DNA from 2 places in the Yersinia intermedia genome. Region 2 is predicted to be linked to the other one. Evidence: predicted binding sites of a transcription regulator. Region 2 holds the regulator's gene; the other holds the start of a gene.

Region 1 (3,433 bases), 480 kb from region 2:
TTCAACTCGCCCAGACCGGTGATAGCAACGATATCGCCAGCTTCAGCCATACTCGCTTCGATACGTTCCAGACCCATATGGCCCAGTACTTTAGCGATTTTACCGTTGCGGGTCTTACCTTCGCTATCGATAACAGTCACTTGTTGGTTAGGCTTAACAACACCACGTTTGATACGGCCAATGCCGATAACACCTACGTAGTTGTTGTAGTCTAACTGAGAGATTTGCATCTGCAATGGACCGGTGCTGTCTACGTCTGGCGCAGGCACATGGTCGATGATTGCTTGATACAGCGGGGTCATATCTGCCGACATATCATTGTGGTCTTCGCCAGCAATACCCATCAATGCAGATGCGTAAATGATAGGGAAGTCCAGTTGTTCGTCGGTAGCATCCAGGTTTACAAACAGGTCAAACACCTGATCTACAACCCAATCAGGACGCGCGCCCGGACGGTCAACTTTGTTGATAACCACGATTGGTTTCAGACCATGAGCAAAGGCTTTTTTAGTCACGAAACGGGTCTGCGGCATCGGGCCATCCATTGCGTCGACGACCAGCAGCACAGAGTCAACCATAGACATTACACGCTCAACCTCACCGCCGAAATCGGCGTGTCCTGGGGTATCCACGATGTTGATGCGGTAGTCTTTCCAGTTAATGGCGGTATTTTTCGCGAGGATGGTTATCCCACGCTCTTTCTCCAAATCGTTGGAGTCCATTACACGTTCAGTTGCTTCAGCACGTTCACCGAACGTACCAGATTGTTGTAGCAACTTATCAACCAGGGTAGTTTTCCCATGGTCAACGTGCGCAATAATGGCGATGTTACGCAGATTCTCGATCACAGCTTTTTTGCCTCAGGCATTTAGAAATAGCGCGCTATTGTACACGTATTAAGCGAGGGACTAAACAAGATCACAAACTTCTCTTATAAACAACCTAACGGCAGTTAGTTTGTGATCCCTTTCACGGTGCAAAAATAGCCTCTCGGCCCACTTTTGCACCAATACAGTGCCCAACGGCGCAAATGAAGCACCAAAATAGTGCAATATAACTATCCTGGTGCATACTGAATATCAGCAGACCCCTATGATATGGCATAAACGGGGCGTTTGGAAAGTTGGCATAGATTTCGCAATAGATTTTATGACGCAGTTTAGCATGAATAACTGAACACTATTATATATACCCAAAGAAATTGGTGTTGCAGGTAGGCAGCAAATGAATGAATCCCAATGAGCTTACTTAGGTAAGTGATTTAGGTGAGTGAATGCAGCTAACAACCCTGCAACTTCAAGTTCGAAGGGGATAAAACGGTAATCGTTCCACGACGACTATGACAAATCCAGGAGATATAAGTATGTCCGCTGAACATGTTTTGACGATGCTGAATGAGCACGAAGTGAAATTTGTTGATTTGCGCTTCACCGATACCAAAGGGAAAGAACAACACATCACTATTCCGGCTCATCAGGTCAACGCTGACTTCTTCGAAGAAGGCAAAATGTTTGATGGCTCCTCGATTGGTGGCTGGAAAGGCATTAATGAATCCGACATGGTACTGATGCCAGACGCCAGCACCGCTGTTATGGATCCGTTCTTCGAAGATTCCACACTGATTATCCGTTGTGACATCCTTGAGCCAGGCACCCTGCAAGGTTATGATCGCGACCCACGTTCAATCTCAAAACGCGCAGAAGAGTTCCTAAAATCTTCAGGTATCGCAGATACCGTGCTGTTCGGGCCAGAACCAGAATTCTTCCTGTTTGACGATGTTCGTTTCGGCAGCAGCATCCGTGGTTCTCATGTGTCTATTGATGACATCGAAGGCGCATGGAACTCCAGCACTAAATACGAAGGCGGTAACAAAGGCCACCGTCCAGCAGTGAAAGGCGGTTACTTCCCAGTTCCTCCAGTCGATTCTTCACAGGATCTGCGTTCTACCATGTGTCTGACCATGGAAGAAATGGGCCTGGTGGTAGAAGCGCATCACCATGAAGTGGCTACCGCTGGTCAGAATGAAGTGGCTACCCGCTTCAATACCATGACCAAGAAAGCCGATGAAATTCAGATCTATAAATATGTAGTGCACAACGTGGCACACGCATTCGGCAAAACTGCGACCTTTATGCCAAAACCTATGTTTGGTGATAACGGTTCAGGCATGCACTGCCATATGTCTTTGTCCAAGAACGGGAATAACCTGTTCGCGGGTGACAAATATGCTGGTCTGTCTGAAATGGCGCTGTTCTATATCGGCGGTATCATCAAGCACGCAAAAGCAATTAACGCCTTGGCTAACCCAACGACTAACTCTTACAAGCGTTTGGTCCCAGGCTACGAAGCACCGGTCATGTTGGCATACTCCGCTCGTAACCGTTCAGCGTCTATCCGTATCCCAGTGGTTGCCAGCCCGAAAGCGCGTCGTATTGAAGCACGCTTCCCGGATCCAGCCGCTAACCCATACCTGTGCTTCGCAGCACTGCTGATGGCTGGCCTTGATGGCATCATCAACAAAATTCACCCTGGTGATGCGATGGACAAAAACCTGTATGACTTGCCACCGGAAGAAGAAGCAGAAATTCCAAAAGTTGCAGGTTCACTGGACGAAGCAATGGCTGCACTGAACGAAGACCGCGAGTTCCTGACCCGTGGTGGCGTGTTCACTGACGACGCTATCGATGCTTACATCGAACTGCGTAAAGAAGAGATGGACCGCGTTCGTATGACTCCGCACCCAGTTGAGTTCGAACTGTATTACAGCGTTTAGTTTTAGTTTTAGTTTACCCAATAGATTTCAAGGTGTAGGAAGGCGGCAAGCGAGAGAATCCCGATGAGCTTACACCAGTTAAGTGATTCGGGTGAGTGAGAGCAGCCAACACACCTACAACTTGAAAGATGAAGGGTTGTTGCCGTGGAAACTTTTGGCCCATCTCCGGATGGGCTTTTTTCTCCACTTTTCGTTTTCGTCATAATTCCTCTGGCTCAGTCGTGACTGAACCGATTAGGATGTATTCACAAATATAGATGCACCAAAAGTGTGCAGGAGTCTGCGTAATGGCAACAGGCACGCTGCCCGATGCTGGGCAGATCCTTAATTCTCTCATTAATAGTATTCTGCTATTAGATGATGATTTGGCTATCCATTATGCCAATCCCGCTGCGCAGCAACTTCTGGCGCAAAGCTCCCGTAAACTTTTTGGTACACCGCTGCCCGATTTATTAGGCTATTTCTCGCTTAATATCGACTTGATGCGGGAAAGTCTGATTGCTGGTCAAGGTTTTACCGATAACGAAGTGACCGTAGTGGTTGATGGCCGTGCGCATATTTTATCGCTGACAGCACAGTCACTGCCGGAAGGTTTTATATTGCTGGAAATGGCACCGATGGATAATCAGCGTCGGTTAAGCCAAGAGCAATTACAGCATG
Region 2 (3,433 bases):
AAGTCGTGGTTACACGCCCCGGTGGTGATCAAAGCAAAATGGTCATTGAGGGTTATGGTAATCCGGTGACGTTCTATCAGATGCAAGACAGCGGCAAACCCGTTAAAGGCCATGGGCAGAAACTGCGTTATGAAGTCGCAAATGATTTCGTGGTGTTGACTGGCAATGCCTATTTGGAGCAACTTGATAGTAATATCAAGGGTGATCGCATCACTTATCTGGTGAAAAAACAGCAGATGGAAGCCTTCAGTGATAAAGGCAATCGCGTCACCACCGTGTTATTACCGTCCCAATTACAAGACAAAGGGCCAGCAGCTTCAGGCCAAAAGAAGAGTAAGTAATCATTTATGGCAACATTAATCGCAGAAAAGCTAGCTAAGGCGTACAAAGGCCGTAAAGTAGTCGAAGACGTAAGCCTCAATGTGAAGTCCGGTGAGATTGTGGGCCTACTTGGGCCGAACGGCGCAGGAAAAACCACTACTTTTTATATGGTCGTCGGCATTGTCCAGCGTGACGCCGGGCGTATTGTGATTGATGACGAAGATATCAGCCTCTTGCCTCTCCATGAACGCGCCCGTCGCGGTATTGGTTATTTACCGCAAGAAGCCTCTATTTTCCGCCGCCTGAGTGTATTTAACAACTTAATGGCGGTGCTGGAGATCCGTAACGATCTCTCTGCTGAGCAGCGTGAAGAACGGGCTGATGAGCTAATGGAAGAATTCCATATCACTCATTTACGTGACAATCTGGGGCAATCTCTTTCTGGTGGTGAACGCCGCCGTGTTGAGATAGCTCGTGCGCTGGCGGCAAATCCTAAGTTTATTCTGTTGGATGAGCCTTTTGCCGGGGTTGACCCGATCTCCGTTATCGATATCAAGAAGATCATTGAACATCTGCGCGACAGTGGCCTCGGCGTTCTGATTACCGACCATAACGTGCGTGAGACATTAGACGTTTGTGAGCGGGCTTATATCGTAAGCCAAGGCCATTTAATCGCTCACGGTACACCACAGGAAATTTTGGCTGACGAACAAGTTAAACGTGTTTATCTGGGTGAAGAGTTCCGTCTCTGACCTTTGCCCAACACCCCACAGATTTCAAGATGTAGGAAGGCAGCAAACACACCTGCAATTTGAAAGATGACGGGGATTTCGTCATCCATTAAGGAAAATTGATACCGCATTATGAAGCAAGGTTTGCAACTCAAGTTTAGCCAACAACTGGCAATGACACCGCAGCTTCAACAGGCTATTCGCTTGTTGCAGCTTTCTACGCTTGAACTCCAGCAGGAGATTCAGCTAGCGCTGGAAAGTAACCCGCTGCTTGAGCAAACTGATCTTCATGAAGAGATAGAGACAAAAGAGACTGTAGACAGTGAATCGCTTGATACCCGCGAGGCCCTGGAACAAAAAGATATGCCAGAAGAGTTACCCCTTGATGCCACCTGGGATGAGATCTACACCGCAGGCACGCCATCAGGCATGGGCAATGACTACAGCGATGATGAGCTGCCGGTCTATCAGGGGGAAACGACTCAAACATTACAAGATTACCTAATGTGGCAAGTGGATTTGACCCCCTTCTCTGATACCGATGTTGCTATTGCGACCTCTATCGTGGATGCGGTGGATGAAACCGGCTACCTTACTGTGCCACTGGAAGATATTCTGGAAAGCATGGGGGACGAAAACGTTGCACTGGACGAGGTGGAAGCGGTACTTAAGCGGATACAACACTTTGATCCTATTGGTGTCGCAGCGCGTAACCTGCGTGAATGTCTGCTAGTACAGTTGTCACAGTATGACAAAGATACCCCCTATCTTGCCGAAGCACGCCTCGTCGTTAGCGATTATCTGGATTTGCTGGGTAACCATGATTTCCGTACGATGATCCGCTTGAGTCGGCTAAAAGAAGATACACTTAAAGAAGCGATAACCCTGATTCAGTCTCTGGACCCGCGTCCGGGCCAATCCATCAATACCGGGGAGTCAGAATATGTCATTCCCGATGTTTTGGTGCGTAAAGACAAAGATCAATGGACGGTAGAGCTTAATGCCGATAGCATTCCACGCCTAAAAATCAACCAGCAGTATGCGGCGATGGGGAACAACACGCGTAATGACAGTGACGGGCAGTTTATCCGTAGCAATCTGCAAGAAGCGAAATGGTTGATAAAAAGCCTTGAAAGCCGTAATGAAACGTTGCTGAAGGTGGCGCGTTGTATAGTAGAGCAGCAGGTAGCGTTTTTTGAGAATGGGCCTGAATTTATGAAACCCATGGTACTGGCCGATATCGCCCAGGCCGTGGATATGCATGAGTCGACAATCTCTCGCGTGACCACGCAGAAGTTCCTGCACAGTCCACGGGGTATTTTCGAGCTAAAATATTTCTTCTCCAGCCACGTCAATACAGATAGCGGAGGTGAAGCTTCTTCCACCGCAATTCGTGCACTGGTGAAAAAATTGGTTGCGGCAGAAAACCCTGCTAAACCACTGAGTGACAGTAAGCTGACCACACTATTATGTGAACAAGGCATCATGGTGGCGCGGCGTACCGTTGCGAAGTACCGAGAGTCGTTATCCATCCCGCCGTCAAATCAGCGTAAACAGTTGGTTTGACCTGAACTGAGAAGGAAGACACTATGCAGCTCAATATTACCGGACATCATGTCGAAATAACCGAAGCATTACGCGAGTTTGTTACCACTAAATTTGCCAAACTTGAGCAATATTTTGATCGCATTAACCAGGTATATGTGGTTTTAAGTGTTGAAAAAGTAAAACAAATTGCAGAAGCAACGGTACATGTGAATGGAGGCGAGTTGCACGCAAGCTCAGAGCAGGAGGATATGTACGCTGCAATTGATATTTTGGTTGATAAGCTGGCACGCCAGTTGAACAAACACAAAGACAAATTGAAACAACACTAAGAATCCTTGCGGCTGTTATACCCAGAGAGCATGGCGTTGCAGGTAGGCAGCAAGCGGATGACAAACCGGTTAGACACCGATTTGAATAGCATTTATGCCAGCCCGCAGGGTGAGTAAACGTAGCGAACAGCCCGGTAGCTTTATGTACAAAGGGTATATTCACCAATAAAGGTTCTACACTCGCTACATAACAGTTTCCTGCGCCAGGAGTGAATCCTCGCAGGAAACGGTTTAAAAAGCGCTTAAGTGAAAGATGAGATGATCAACGATCCAGCATTGCAATTAAGCTCGGTATTAAATATCGAGTGCACCAAAAGCTCCGTACATTGCTCAAGTAAAAAACGAGCTTTGGAAATTATCAGCGAGTTGGCTGCCAAGCAACTTAACCTGCCTTCACAGGTGGTTTTTGATGCTGTATTGACCCGTGAACGTATGGGCAGCACCGGTATTGGTAGCGGTATCGCGATACCTCATGGCAAGTTGGAAGAAGACACACTGCGCGCA

What was found. Region 2 encodes sigma-54, which starts transcription at its own class of promoters, with help from an activator protein. Its sites were predicted from a motif close to GTTGGCACANNTTTCGCTNT; they were not measured.
Positions count from the first base shown of each region.
Region 1: glnA (glutamate--ammonia ligase) is a predicted target of sigma-54. The motif match lies at 1,123-1,142, and genes of this name have one in related genera.

Region 1 is NZ_LR134116.1:12,464-15,896, reverse strand. It holds gene typA (ribosome-dependent GTPase TypA) at 1-848, opposite strand, end outside; gene glnA (glutamate--ammonia ligase) at 1,364-2,773, shown strand; gene glnL (nitrogen regulation protein NR(II)) at 3,061-3,433, shown strand, end outside.
Region 2 is NZ_LR134116.1:495,258-498,690, reverse strand. It holds gene lptA (lipopolysaccharide ABC transporter substrate-binding protein LptA) at 1-341, shown strand, start outside; gene lptB (LPS export ABC transporter ATP-binding protein) at 348-1,073, shown strand; gene rpoN (RNA polymerase factor sigma-54) at 1,185-2,618, shown strand; gene hpf (ribosome hibernation promoting factor) at 2,642-2,929, shown strand; gene ptsN (PTS IIA-like nitrogen regulatory protein PtsN) at 3,188-3,433, shown strand, end outside.